4 regions of the Nitratireductor basaltis genome follow, and region 3 is predicted to be linked to each of the others. Evidence: predicted binding sites of a transcription regulator. Region 3 holds the regulator's gene; each other region holds the start of a gene.

Region 1 (3,668 bases), on a different contig from region 3:
GTGAGGTGAAGGTTGATGAGGACGAGTATATTCGTCACGGCGCCACTCTCGAGGCGATGCAGAAGCTGCGGCCGGCTTTTTCGAAAGACGGGTCGGTTACGGCCGGCAATGCATCCGGTCTGAATGATGGCGCAGCCGGCGTGCTCCTGATTAGCGAGGCGGAGGCTCAGCGTCGCGGGCTGAAGCCCCTTGCGCGCATTGCGTCCTGGGCCACTGCGGGGGTCGATCCGCAGATCATGGGCACCGGCCCCATCCCCGCTTCAAGACGAGCACTCGAAAAGGCTGGCTGGAAGGTAGGCGACCTTGATCTGGTGGAAGCCAACGAGGCCTTCGCCGCTCAGGCCTGCGCAGTCAACCGGGACATGGGCTGGGATCCGGAGATCGTGAACGTGAATGGCGGGTCGATCGCCATTGGTCATCCGATCGGAGCTTCCGGTGCAAGGGTGCTGAACACGCTGCTGCACGAGCTGCGGCGCCGTGGCGGCGGCAAGGGTCTTGCGACCCTTTGCATTGGCGGCGGCATGGGTGTTGCCATGTGTGTTGAAGTCTTCGAGGGCTAATCGCCATATTCGGGCGCCAGCGATCTGGCGGGAGCTTCGAATTCCCGCCGGATCACACGCTTCCTATTTAACTTTTGCCTCTCCTGTTGCTGTCCCGTTTTGGGGCAAGTCGCTTCTTGGAGTTCGTCCTGTTCCACAATGTTTGGCGGACTTTCGGTGGAAAGCCTGTTGATAGCTGGTGGAAAACACTACATCTTGTAGTGAACATACAGGGAACATGCGCGAACAGCCGATTCGTCGCCGATTCGTTCTTCCTTTGGCCGCTTTGTTAATCGGAACCGCTGGCGGCCTTCCGAATGGGTTAACCAGTTGTTAGGAAAACCTAACGCTTTCAAGGATTTCAGATTTTCTGCCCCGTCGCGGCAGACGTTCCGCCCGCAAAAGTTAACGACCAAAGGTCAATCCCGACATCTGGAGAACTTGCTCGATCAGCATCTGCTCCATATCTTGTGGACCCGTCCATATCTTGTGGTGAACAAAAGCGGAATCCGGCCTGGAAGCCGATTCGTCGCCGATTCGTTCCAGACTCGTTCCAATTGTTAATGCTGCGGGTTTTTGCCTTTTGCTCTTTGGTCGCCATCCTATATGTCTAGCGCGGGCGCGCGCCGCCTGGCAGTGAAAAGGCTTTGGATGAATATTCAGCCATATGAGAAATCTCCCACCGCGCTGACGGGACGCGGCGTGACCGCGATATTGGGTCCGACCAATACCGGCAAGACGCATATGGCGATCGAGCGGATGGTGGCGCACAGCACCGGGGTCATCGGCCTGCCGCTGCGGCTGCTCGCGCGCGAGGTCTATCAGCGCGTGGTGCAGCGTGTGGGTCCCGAGCATGTCGCGCTCATCACGGGTGAAGAAAAGATCGTACCGCCCAAGGCGCGCTATTCGGTTTGTACTGTCGAGGCCATGCCGCGCGAAACGACCGCGGCATTCGTTGCAATCGACGAGGTCCAGCTCGCCGCGGATCTGGAACGCGGCCACATCTTCACGGACCGGCTGCTTCATCTGCGCGGGCGCGACGAGACGCTGCTTCTGGGTGCGGGCACCATGCGCGGGCTGCTGGAGAAGTTGCTGCCGGGCATCTCGGTGATCACTCGACCGCGCATGTCGGTCCTCACTTATTCCGGTTCCAAGAAAATCACGCGCCTGCCGCGCCGGTCTGCAATTGTGGCCTTCTCTTCCAACGAGGTTTACGCAATTGGCGAGTTGATCCGCCGTCAGCGCGGTGGTGCGGCCATCGTCCTCGGCGCGCTCAGCCCGCGGACACGCAATGCGCAGGTGGCGCTCTACCAGTCCGGCGATGTCGATTATCTCGTGGCGACCGATGCGATTGGCATGGGGCTCAATCTCGATGTCGACCATGTCGCCTTTGCGCAGAACCGCAAGTTCGACGGTTTCCAGTTTCGCGACCTGTCTGCCGCTGAGCTTGGCCAGATTGCAGGCCGCGCGGGTCGCCATGTGCGGGACGGCACGTTCGGCGTCACGGGTCATGTCGACCCATTCGACGATGCTCTCGTGGAGCGTATCGAGACCCATCATTTCGAGCCGGCCAAGGTATTGCAGTGGCGTACGGCCGATTTTGATTTCTCGAGCCTGAAGGCGCTGCGTGTGTCGCTGGAGACGCCGCCCAACCGTGAAGGGCTTACAAAAGCGCTTCCTGCAGCCGACCAGCGTGTGCTTGAGCATCTGGCAAATGACGAGGATGTGGCAAGGCTTGCCGACAGCCGCGCGCGGGTCGCGCTGCTATGGGAAGCCTGTGCATTGCCCGATTATCGCAAGATTGCACCCGCTCAACACGCAGAAATTGTGGCTGCCGTCTATCAAGACCTTGCCCGGCAGGGGCATGTTGATGAAGATTACATGGCCGATCAGGTGCGGCGCGCGTCATCCACCGAGGGTGAGATCGACACGCTGTCGCACAGGATTGCGCAAATTCGCACCTGGACCTTTGTCTCCCACCGGCCGGGGTGGTTGTCGGATCCGACACACTGGCAGGAAAAAACACGGGAGATCGAGGACAGCCTGTCCGATGCGCTGCATGAGCGATTGACGAAACGCTTCGTGGACCGCAGGACTTCCGTGCTCATGAAGCGCCTGAGAGAGAACAGAATGCCGGAAGCTGAAGTTAGTAACGCTGGTGAAGTCCTGGTGGAGGGGCACCACGTGGGTGAAATGCAGGGATTCCGCTTCACCGCGGACAAGACTGCCGAAGGTGAAGATGCGCGTGCGGTGAAGACTGCAGCGCAAAAGGCACTTGCTGCAGAGTTCGAAACCCGCGCGGAGCGCTTTGCATCTTCTGCCAATGGCGATCTGGCCTTGTCGTCGGAAGGCGTGGTTCGTTGGCTCGGTGCGCCGGTGGCCACCCTGGTTGCAGGTGATGATCCGCTTCGGCCGCGCGCGATACTCCTGGCAGACGAGCAACTGACCGGCCCTTCGCGTGACAAGGTTGCCGCACGTGTTGATCGCTATGTGAATTTCCAGATCGAAAGCCAGCTCAAGCCGCTTGTCGACCTGAAACAGGCTGACAACCTGACGGGCATTGCCCGCGGCCTTGCCTTCCAGCTTGTCGAGAATTTTGGTCTTCTCAATCGTCGCGATGTTGCAGAAGAGGTGCGCTCGCTCGATCAGGATGCGCGTGCGGCACTACGCCGGCTCGGCGTCCGCTTCGGTGCCTATCACATCTTTGTTCCGGCTCTCGTCAAGCCCGGTCCTGCAGGCCTTGCTACGCTTCTTTGGGCGCTGGCAAATGACGGCAAGGACAAGCCCGGCTACGGCGATGTCGTGGCTGCGCTTGCCTCCGGCAGAACGTCGCTGGTGACGGAACCGGAATTCGACCGCGCCTTCTACCGGCTCGCCGGCTATCGCAATCTTGGTCGTCGTGCGGTCCGCGTAGACATCCTTGAGCGTCTTGCCGATCTCATCCGCCCCGCGCTTTCATGGAAGATTGGTCAGCACGAGCGTCCGGAGGGAGCCTATGACGGTTCGGCCTTCCTGGTCACGCCCGCGATGATGTCGATTCTGGGTGCAACGCCGGATGACATGGAAGCGATACTGAAGGGCCTGGGCTATCGTGCGGAGGCCAAGCCTGCTGACGAGGTTGAGAAGCGG
Region 2 (3,668 bases), 360 kb from region 3:
TCGGCATGGGTGAAACGCAGCCGGTGGCCTCCAACGCCACGCCGGAAGGCCGTGCGCAGAATCGCCGCGTGGAAATCCAGCTGGTTCCCGTTACCCAGTAGGGGCCGAACGAGCGAAAAACGACAATGGCCCGGCAATGCTGGGCCATTTCTTTTTGCAGCAAGCGGGTCGTGCTTCAGAAGCCCGCCGCGATCTTGGCTGCGAGGCGGGCATTGTTTTCCACCAGGGCGATATTCGTCGCCAGGCTCCGGCCGCCGGTGATTTCGAGAAGTCGACCGAGCAGGTAAGGCGTGACCTCCTTGCCCGAAATCTTGAGACGTACCGCATCATCCTGCGCCTGGGAGATGAAGCCTGCCATCTCGTCTGCGGGGATTTCATCCTTCTCCGGCACCGGATTGGCCACCAGCATGCCACCGCCAAGCTCCAGTTCCTGACGCATGGCATGGAAGCGCGCGATGGCTTGCGGCTCATCGAGGCGAAGTGGCGCGGGCAGGGGAGACTGGCGCGACCAGAAGGCGGGAACGACATCGCTCTGATAGCACACCACCGGCACGCCATTGGTTTCCAGAACCTCGAGCGTCTTGGCGCCATCGAGAATGGCCTTTGGTCCTGCCGAGACCACGATGACCGGCGTGCGCGCCAGTTCAGGAAGATCGGCTGAAATGTCGAAGCTTGTTTCGGCACCCTTGTGAACGCCGCCGATGCCGCCGGTAGCGAATACCTTTATGCCGGCCCAGGCTGCCGCAATCATCGTGGCTGCCACGGTCGTGCCGCCATCGCGACCCTCGGCCAATGCAAAGGCGAGATCGGCACGCGAAAGCTTCATCGCGCCTTTCGTCTGCGCAAGTTCCTTGCGCTCTTGCTCGGACAGACCGATTTTCAGCCGCCCCTTGATGACCGCGATTGTGGCCGGCACGGCACCTTCCTCGCGAATGATCGCCTCGACCTTTCCGGCCATGGCATCGTTTTCCGGCCATGGCATGCCATGGGTGATGATCGTGCTTTCGAGCGCCACGACCGGGCGACCGGCCTTGATGGCTTCTGCGACTTCCGGGTGAATATCCATCAATGCCTTGGCTTGCGCCATTCTAGTGCTCCTTCATGTCTGCAATGAATTGCGCTTGGCCGATCTCTCTCACCATCTGCGCGAACTCGTCCGGTCGGAAACGGGCAACGGCCTTGCTGCTCAGTATCGTAAGGGCGGAGGCAGCCAACCCCTCGCGCAATGCGTCCTCCAAGTTCAGGCCGCGCATTCGAGCCGCTATCGTGGCTCCTGCAAGGGCGTCACCTGCGCCCGTGACATCGGCAATCTGGCTGATCTGTGGAGGGACGAGGCTGAACAGCCTGTCGCTTTCAAACCCGAAAAGCGCTCGACCGCCATCGCTTATCACGCCACCGTAAAGGCCCGCCTTGGCCAGTTTTCGGCAAAGCACTTCACCATCCGGATTTTCGTCCTGAGCCATGCCCAAAAGTGCTTTGGCTTCACGTCGGTTCATGAACAGGACCGACAGGTGCTGGGAAATGACATTCAAGCGCAGCACCTTCGCCGGAGAAATCGCGATGGCGAAGAGCGGTTGGTCCGCAACTTGTTCGGCAAGTGTTGCCAATGCCGCCTCAGGCAGATTGGCGTCGCACAGCACGGCGTCGCTGGTTGCAATTGCTTCACGCAATTTGCGCCTGCGCAGATTGCGCTGGAGGCAGTTCTCATAGATCGCCATGTCGGCAAGTGCGGTTACGAGGTCGCCCTTCTCGTCGAGAATGGCGGTATAGCTTGCTGTCTGCCGGTCGAGATGCGTTGCCGACAGATCTTCAAGGCCTGCTTCCTCGATCGCGCGCGCAACGGCCTCGCCACCGCTGTCTCCACCGCGCGTGGAGAAGAAGCGCACCTCACATCCGCGCCGCGCAATTGCGCAACTGGCGTTGAATGCACCGCCGCCGACTTCTTCTTCCATCACACCCGGATTGGAGGCCTCGGGAACGTGAATGCCGCTGACCCGCCCGCGCCGGTCGATATGGGCGCCGCCGGTGGCGAATATGATGGGGGATGGCACGGAACACAGGCCTCCAGGCCGGCTCGATTCGAAGTCGCTGGTGGACCTACTATGAAGAGGCTGACAAATCCATAGGGGACAAGTTCGATTGATTCCATTGCCGCACCTGCCCGCATCATTGCGGTACAGGAAGAGAACAAATGTGAGAAATTGAGCAATATCAGTGTTTTGGCTGCTATTGCCAAAAGAGAACAAAAGAGGTACGAATAACCAACTGAACCGATCGGCCGCAAAGGCCTCCATTGACGGGCAAGAGGTGTTGTATCATGGCTCAGAATTCATTGCGGCTTGTAGAGGACAATTCGGTGGACAAATCCAAGGCATTGGACGCTGCCCTCTCGCAGATCGAGCGCTCCTTCGGCAAGGGCTCCATCATGCGTCTGGGGAGCAATGACCAGGTGGTCGAGATCGAGACGGTTCCCACCGGCTCTCTTGGCCTTGATATCGCGCTCGGCGTCGGCGGTTTGCCGCGTGGCCGCATCATTGAGGTTTACGGGCCTGAAAGCTCGGGCAAGACGACGCTTGCTCTCCACACTGTTGCTGAAGCCCAGAAAAAGGGCGGCATCTGCGGCTTCATTGATGCCGAGCATGCGCTGGACCCGGTCTATGCCCGCAAGCTGGGCGTTGACCTGGAAAATCTCCTGATTTCGCAGCCCGACACCGGCGAGCAGGCACTTGAGATCTGTGACACGCTTGTGCGTTCCGGTGCGCTGGATGTGATCGTGGTCGATTCCGTTGCGGCACTCACGCCGCGTGCGGAAATCGAGGGCGAGATGGGTGACTCGCTGCCGGGCATGCAGGCCCGCCTGATGAGCCAGGCGCTGCGCAAGCTCACCGCTTCGATCTCGCGCTCGAAGACCATGGTGATCTTCATCAACCAGATCCGCATGAAGATCGGCGTCATGTTCGGCTCTCCCGAAACCACCACCGGCGGCAATGCGCTGAAATTCTATGCCTCGGTGCGTCTCGACATCCGCCGTATCGGCTCCGTCAAGGATCGTGACGAGGTCGTGGGCAACCAGACCCGCGTGAAGGTTGTCAAGAACAAGCTGGCACCACCCTTCAAGCAGATCGAATTCGACATCATGTATGGCGAGGGCGTTTCCAAGCTCGGCGAGCTGATCGATCTGGGCGTGAAGGCTGGCATCGTCGAGAAATCGGGTGCCTGGTTCAGCTACAATTCCCAGCGTCTGGGGCAGGGGCGTGAGAATGCGAAGAACTTCCTTCGGGAAAACCCTGCGGTCGCAGAGGAAGTCGAACTGGCGCTGCGCCAGAATGCGGGCCTGATTGCCGAGAAATTCCTCGATGATGCGCGCAAGGATGAAGGTCTGGACGACGCAGCCGAGGGCTGATCCGGGTCGCGCCATCAACCGGTTCTTGAAAGAAGGCACCGCTGCACCACCAGCGGTGCCTTCTTTTGTCTGGAACAGTGGTCTCCACCGCGGATTTCTGGACAGTGGAATGCGCAGCCGCTAAAAGGCGGCTTCCAGTTCTGCCGTATTCCGGCAAGGTCTCTCGCAAAGGCAAATTCATGAGTGGCGTCAACGACATCCGGTCGACTTTTCTAGACTATTTCGCGAAGAACGGACACGAGATCGTTTCCTCCGGTCCACTCGT
Region 3 (3,668 bases):
GGAGCCGTCGGGTTCTTCCTCCGTGATCCGGAAAAGCTGACCCTCCAGGCAGAACCGGTTCTGCTGCGCCTGCAAGGAGTTGTGCAGCGGCTGCGCAGGGCACTTTCCGAGCGCATCCTGCACCATGTTCAGGGGCAGGAGGGGCATATCGCTGTCGCCATGATCACGGGTTTTCGAGGGGGGATACCCGAGGAGACCAACGAATGGCTGCGTCGCGCCGGTCTGGCACACATACTGGCAATCTCCGGCCTTCACATGGCACTTGCAGCCGGCTGCGTCATGATCGGTTTGCGCTGGGGTTTCGCGCTCTTTCCCCAAACCGCGTCGCGTCTGCCCGTGAAGAAGTATGCCGCGGCCGCGGCCTTGATGCTCGCGACCCTCTATCTCCTCATCTCCGGAGGAGCCGTCGCGGCTCAACGAAGCTATATAATGCTTGCCGTCATGCTTGTGGCGCTGCTCTTTGATCGTGCGGCAATCACCATGCGCAATCTGGCGATCGCGGCTCTTTTCATCACGGCCGCTTCACCGCATGTGGTCATCGGGCCAAGCTTCCAGATGTCCTTCGCCGCCACGGCAGCCCTTATTGCGGCCTACAGTCTTTGGACCGGACGCCAGCGCAGGCGCGGTTCGAACATGCCGGCTGATCACGGAGTGCTCAGACGTGCGCTCACATCGATGCTGATCTTCTTTGCAGGGCTATGTGCCACCAGCATTATTGCGGGGCTTGCGACCACCCTTTTCGGTGCGTGGCATTTCCAGCGTACAAGTCCCCTGGCATTGCCGGCCAATCTGGCGGCGATGCCATTGGTTTCGCTTGTGGCGATGCCCTCCGCGGTCATGGCTATCATCACCATGCCCTTCGGGCTGGATGGACTTTTCTGGACACTCATGGGCAAAGCCATTCAAGGTATTGTCATCGTGGCGGAAACCATCGCCAGCCACAGCCCGATCGATGCGATCGGCCTGATGCCCCGCAGCGCCTTTTTGTTGCTTGCTGCAGGCTTCACCCTGCTCGTCATCTTCACCACCGGCTTGCGGCTTCTGGCTTTGCCACTGCTCCTTGCCGGTGCGATCCTGTGGGCGCAGCGCGAACTACCGGATGTGCTGGTCAGCGATGATGCGCGACTTGTTGGTGTCTATATGGGTGAAGGCAGGCTGGCAGTGAACCGCGAGCGTCTAAACGGCTTCACCATGGGTGACTGGGAGCATGCGCTCATGATCGAGAGTGTGATCAAGCCTCTACAGGATAATGATGGTGCTGAAGCCACCTCCGCCCGGGGATTTTCATGTCGTGAGGGCGCTTGTGCCATCCAGCATCCCAGCGGAGCCTGGATTGCTCATCTGAATGAGCCGGTTCAGGTGGCGCAGTGGTGTGGCAAGGCGGCAATAATCATTCTGGATGATGCGACGGTTGAACCACGCTGCGGTGCACGGACATTGGTCTTGACGAAGCGGGATCTTGCCCGACGCGGCGCTGCCTCAATCCAGATGGATGCACGGGCGACAAATGGTGCAAATGTTACTTATGCCGTCGACATGCCTTACCGGCCCTGGCACGAACATCGGCGATATTCCAGGGCAGCGCGAGGGCTCGCGCCCTACAGGCGCGATTGAGGGAAAAAACTCCACCAGATCTCAATAGCGCCGGATCAAGCCAACGAGCTTTCCCTGAACCTTGACCCGGTCAGGCCCAAAGATCCGGGTCTCATAGGCCGGATTGGCCGCTTCGAGCGCAATAGATGCGCCTTTGCGTCTGAGCCTCTTGAGTGTGGCTTCCTCATCGTCGACCAGTGCCACGACGATCTCACCGGGATTGGCCGAACTCGAATGCTTGATGATGACCGTGTCGCCGTCAAAGATGCCCGCTTCGATCATCGAGTCGCCCTTGACCTCCAACGCGTAATGTTCCCCTCCCGAAAGCATGTCGGGTGGTACGGTGATGCTGTGGGTCTGATGTTGTATCGCGTCGATCGGGACACCGGCTGCAATGCGGCCCATGACAGGCACGCTGTAGGCGCCACTGTCTTCAACAGGCGTTGACGCGGGTGCTGCCGGGCGGGCAGGTTCGGATGTCTTGCCGAGGCTTCCCTCGATAACACTCGGCTGGAACCTGCGCGCGCTACCTGGAAGGCCAGGCGCGATGGAATCGGGCAGCCGCAGCACTTCCAACGCACGAGCCCTGTTGGGCAGCCTGCGAATGAAACCACGCTCCTCAAGGGCGGTAATGAGACGGTGAATGCCTGACTTTGATGCCAGATCGAGAGCCTCCTTCATCTCGTCGAATGAAGGCGGTATGCCCGTCTCCTTAAGACGCTCATGGATGAAGAGTAGCAACTCGTGCTGCTTGCGTGTCAGCATCGCCGACTCCCAGAATCAGTCATAAACAAAACCAGAACATAATTTATCTGTTCCAGTTGTGTTCCGCAATGGCATTTCTCAGGATCAGCGATGCAGCATCAAAATTCGGCAGTCGTCACCGGTATTCGCGGCAGGCGCGTGCGGTTTGCGGATGATAAGACAGTTGGCAGTCGCATAGGCAGTAAGCTGTGATGAGTCCTGCCTGGTGAAAGGCGTTGCGATCATCCCCTCCGCCGTGTGTCGAACAACCGCACGTATGTAGTCCTGTCGCTCGTCATTGGCGCGAAGGGGCGCACCGAGCGCGGCGCTGCGCATGTCGGGCTCATGCCGAGCCCCTTGCATATGCGCAACAAGAGGGCGCAGAAAGAGTTCGGCACAGACCAGGCTTGATACCGGGTTGCCGGGCAAGCCAAGCACATGCATTGCGCCCATCCGGCCAGAGATCAGCGGTTTGCCCGGGCGCATGGCCACTTTCCAGAACGACAGTTCCATTCCGGCTTCTGCGAGCGCCCCGCGCACGAGATCATGTTTGCCGACCGAAGCGCCGCCAAGCGTCACGAGGATATCGGCTGCAGTATCTCGCGCTTTGGCAAACAGGGACGACAGGTGCTGGTCATTGTCGGAAGCGATGCCAAGGTCGATGATCTCCGCTCCTTCCTCCTTTGCGATTGCCGCAATACCGTAGCTGTTCGATGCCACGATGGAATCCTGGCCGGTCGTTTCTCCGGGGTTTACCAGCTCGTTTCCCGTCGCCAGCACGGCAACGCGCGGGCGGCGATGGACGAGCAGTCTTGCGTGTCCGCTGGAGGCAGCAAGGGTCAATGCGCCCGGATCTAACCGCCGTCCTTGCTCAAGCAGCAGGTCCCCTGCATGAAAATCCATGCCGGCCTGACGTATGTGCCGACCGTGTTCGACAGGCTTTGCTGCGCGGATGGTCCGGTCACTGACGGATTCGGCATTTTCCTGGATGAGTACCGCGTCAGCGCCGTCCGGTACCGGAGCGCCGGTGAATATGCGCACGGCCTGACCTTGGCCCATCGAGCCGGGAAACCGTGCTCCGGCGGCTGCCTCGCCGATGACACTCAGGTCGCGCCGCTCATCAAGCGTATCAGAAGCACGAACGGCATAGCCATCCATGGCTGATGCGTTGAAAGGGGGCTGTGTTCGAAGGGCATGGAGGGGGCTGGCAAGAACACGACCCATCCCGTCGTGCAGCGGTATTTCTTCGGCCGGTAGTGGATTAATACCCTCCAGCACGCGCTCAAGCGCTGCATCAACAGGAATCAGTGCCATCCGCTGCATCTTCCCGT
Region 4 (3,668 bases), 840 kb from region 3:
GGCGCAAAGAGCGCCGAGCTCTTCAAGGACGCTCTGGGTCAGGTGAAGGCAAAGCTGAACTAGGCGCTACCTTCCCCTCAACAAAACGAACCGCCGCAAGCCAAGCTTCCGGCGGTTTTTTTGTGACGACAGCGCCCGGGATGGCGGAGGAGCTTGCGCCAGGCACACCCCCCTCTGCCTTGCCAGGCATCTCCCCCACAAGGGGGGAGATTGCTCCCGTCGATCGCGGCTATCTTCCGTACAAGCGAGGCGCATTGCGCACGGGCCGGCGAATCTCCCCCTGAAAGGGGAAAACTGCTTGCCGCAACGCTGGCTACCTTCCGTATTAACGAAGTGCACAGCGTTCCTGCCAGCGAATCTTCCCACCCGTGGGGGGTGAGTAGCGGTTGACCGCAGGTCAAGGCAAAGCCAACCATTTGGCTTTGTCAGCGCCCGAACGCGCGGAGTGAAAGCGGAGCGCAGTCCGTCAGCACAGAGGGGGGCGTGCCGCGCGCGATTGGACCCGGAAACCAGCACTCCGTCATCCCGGAAGCAGCAGGCTATCCGGGACCCATTGGAAGATGACCGTGAAGCAGAGCCCGGTCTCGGGTGCCCGTCCGCCGCTGCCTGCGCCTTCTGCGCAGAACGGCCGTGCCCCTCAATAGGTACCGACTCTCGCTATGTTCGACCGGGATGGTGGGTTGGCAATGCCGATGACCCATCCAGGCGTGGTCAGCTGGCCAACAGATCCAGAGATTTCAGTGGGGCAAAGCTCATGCGGTGGATGCGGTGCACGGGGCCATGTTGATTGATGGCGTCGCGGTGGCGCCTGGTGGCATAGCCTGCGTGGCTGTCAAAGCCGTAATGCGGTTGGCAATGCCCGGTGCGCGTCATCATTCGGTCGCGTGTGACCTTGGCGATGATCGAGGCTGCCGCGATGGACTGGGAGCGTTGGTCCCCTTTAACGACGGCCTTGCAGGGGCAGTTGAGGCCGGGCGGAATGTCGCGACCGTCGGCAAGAGCGAAGCGCGCAGGTGTGCAAAGGCCGTGAAGTGCGCGGCGCATGGCTTCAAGGGAAGCAAGGCGGATATCGGAAGCATCGATGCTTGCTGCACAAACCGAGGCGACTGACACCGAAACGGCTGCATCCAGAACCTGGACGAAGAGTGCCTCGCGCATCTCTGCAGACAGCCTTTTGGAATCATCAAGCCCATCGGGCAGCCGATTTGCGTCAAGGATGACTGCTGCGGCGACGACTGGGCCCGCCAGCGGTCCGCGCCCTGCCTCATCCAGCCCGGCAACAGGTGCCGTCCCATCGCGCATGATACCATGTTCGAGGCTGTAGTCCGGCCGGATCGGCAGGTCAAAAAGGAGCGGAGAATCGGAACGCGAGCGAGACATGGTGCGGCGAAACTCGCATCGCTTCCGATTCTCCGCAAGCCCTTCCGGTGGAGTTGTGGGGCATCCGGAAAGGCTCCGTCGGCCCGGGGATGGCAACGACGGGAGAGGGGAGGCCGAAAGGGAACCTGTCTCCGTTCCGGCCGAGATCGAATTACAGCAGGGTCAGCTGTTCACCTTCACCGACGGGTGGCTTGAACAGGTCGCTGCGAAGCTTCAGCTTTTCCTGATTGAGGCCAAGACGCTTCGCTGCAATTTCGAAGCGGCGACCGATCTGCCAGGCATAGGGGCCGGTGCCCTTCATCCGCTTGCCCCATTCCGCGTCGTAGTCCTTGCCGCCGCGCATGGAGCGCACGAGTGACATGACATGGCGGAAGCGGTCAGGGTAATGACGCAGCAGCCAGTCCTTGAAGATCGGGCTGACTTCCAGCGGCAGCCGCAGGATGATGTAACCTGCCTCGCGCGCACCCGCCGCATGGGCCGATTCCAGGATGCGCTCGACCTCGCTGTCCGTCAGACCGGGAATGACCGGACCGATCATGACCGAGACAGGAATGCCCGCATCACTCAACGCACGGATTGTCTCAAGTCGTCGCGTGGGTGTGGCCGCGCGCGGCTCCATCGTGCGTGACAGGCGGCGGTCCAGCGTGGTGACCGACAGCGCCACCTTGGCCAATCCCTTTTCCGCCATGCGTGAGAGAATATCGATATCGCGGGTCACCAGCGCGGACTTGGTAACGATCCCCACCGGATGCTGATGTGCCTCGAGTACTTCCAGCACCTCGCGCATGATCTTGAATTTCTTCTCGATGGGCTGATAGGGGTCGGTATTCGTGCCGATCGCGATCGTGCGCGGCTCATAACCCTTCTTGCCAAGCTCCCGCTCCAGAAGCCGGGCGGCATCAGGCTTGGCGAAGAGACGCGCCTCGAAATCTAGCCCGGCAGACAGCCCCATATAGGAGTGAGTGGGTCGTGCGAAACAATAGACACAGCCATGCTCGCAGCCGCGATAGGGGTTGATCGACCGGTCGAAAGAAATATCCGGCGAAGTATTCCTGGTGATGATGCTGCGCGGTCGCTCGGTCTGGACTTCCGTCTTGAAGGGCGGCAGTTCTTCCAGCGATTCCCAGCCGTCGTCAAAAACATGTCGCGTCAGCGGCTCGAAGCGACCCGTGGGATTGATACCCGCGGAACGACCGCGCCTGCGTCCCTCGTGAACGCGGATGCCAGAACCTTCAACGATAGCGTTAGCCGCCATGACGCCTCCACTGCCTGAAGCAGCAATGTCGGCCCTTGCGATCTGTTCCACCATGAGACCTCCACCGGGTTTTTCCGGGCAAAAGCCCGCGCCCGCATTGCATGAATCTATTCCTATTTCAGAATAGAGAACAAAGCAAGAACAAATATGTTCCGGTGTTGTCGGCAGGTTCTAGCCGGGCTTGCGGCGCAGATGCTCGTCAAGCCGGGGCATGATCTCAACGAAGTTGCAGGGCTTGTGGCGGATGTCGAACTGATCCTTGAGCACGAGATCCCATGCATCGCGGCAGGCGCCGGGTGAGCCGGGGAGGCAGAAAACGAAGGTGCCCCCGATCAGGCCCGCCGTTGCGCGCGACTGGATCGTTGAGGTGCCGATCTTCTCGAACGAGACGCGGTGGAAGACATGGGAGAAGCCGTCCATGCGCTTGTCGAAGAGAGGCTCGACAGCCTCCGGCGTGACGTCGCGGCCGGTAAACCCCGTTCCGCCCGTCGTCAGCACGACATCCACCGCGTCGCACTTGGACCAGTCCGCAACAATTGCACGGATGTCTTCGATGTTGTCCTTCGTGATCCTCCGGTCGGCCACCTGATGGCCCGCATCTCGAACGCGCCTTTCCAAGGTGTCGCCGGAGCGGTCGTCAGACAGGCTGCGCGTGTCCGAAACGGTCAGGATGGCAATGCGCACCGGCACGAAGGCAGGGATATCAGACATGGTCGAAAGCTTCCGTTTCGTGCAGCAGGGAAGTGGCGACGACAAACCAGTCGGGATGGCTTGCCGAGATTTCCTCACGCGCCCGTTCGGCAGCCTCTTGCGAAGAAAACAGCCCGAAACAGGTCGCGCCCGAGCCGGTCATCCGCACCAGCTCCGCCCCCGTTGCTAAGAGTGCCGAAAGGCAGTGCGAAATCTCCGGCTGAATGCGCGTGGCTGGCTCCTGCAGATCATTGCGCGTCCGATGGAGCCAATCGAATAGAGCAGGAGCGGTGTCGAGCGCTGTCAGGGGCGGGAGAGGCGGATTTTCCTTGCGCTCGAGCTT

The links. Region 3 encodes LexA, which represses DNA repair genes until DNA is damaged. Its sites were predicted from a motif close to TGTTCNNNNTGTGTTCNG; they were not measured.
Region 1: EL18_RS14735 (helicase-related protein) is a predicted target of LexA. The motif match lies at 1,078-1,095, and genes of this name have one in related genera.
Region 2: recA (recombinase RecA) is a predicted target of LexA. The motif match lies at 2,239-2,256, and genes of this name have one in related genera.
Region 4: EL18_RS09015 (PA0069 family radical SAM protein) is a predicted target of LexA. The motif match lies at 2,762-2,779, and genes of this name have one in related genera.

What each region holds. Positions count from the first base shown of each region.
Region 1 is NZ_JMQM01000002.1:486,955-490,622, forward strand. It holds gene EL18_RS14730 (acetyl-CoA C-acetyltransferase) at 1-560, shown strand, start outside; gene EL18_RS14735 (helicase-related protein) at 1,191-3,668, shown strand, end outside.
Region 2 is NZ_JMQM01000001.1:1,376,229-1,379,896, reverse strand. It holds gene EL18_RS06585 (YiaD family glycine zipper/OmpA-like lipoprotein) at 1-101, shown strand, start outside; gene EL18_RS06580 (pseudouridine-5'-phosphate glycosidase) at 176-1,087, opposite strand; gene EL18_RS06575 (carbohydrate kinase family protein) at 1,089-2,051, opposite strand; gene recA (recombinase RecA) at 2,318-3,403, shown strand; gene alaS (alanine--tRNA ligase) at 3,583-3,668, shown strand, end outside.
Region 3 is NZ_JMQM01000001.1:1,018,622-1,022,289, forward strand. It holds gene EL18_RS04850 (ComEC/Rec2 family competence protein) at 1-1,614, shown strand, start outside; gene lexA (transcriptional repressor LexA) at 1,636-2,358, opposite strand; gene EL18_RS04860 (molybdopterin molybdotransferase MoeA) at 2,443-3,651, opposite strand; gene moaC (cyclic pyranopterin monophosphate synthase MoaC) at 3,632-3,668, opposite strand, start outside.
Region 4 is NZ_JMQM01000001.1:1,856,813-1,860,480, reverse strand. It holds gene EL18_RS09025 (F0F1 ATP synthase subunit B) at 1-63, shown strand, start outside; gene EL18_RS09020 (ribonuclease HII) at 712-1,380, opposite strand; gene EL18_RS09015 (PA0069 family radical SAM protein) at 1,532-2,686, opposite strand; gene moaB (molybdenum cofactor biosynthesis protein B) at 2,807-3,346, opposite strand; gene EL18_RS09005 (4-(cytidine 5'-diphospho)-2-C-methyl-D-erythritol kinase) at 3,339-3,668, opposite strand, start outside.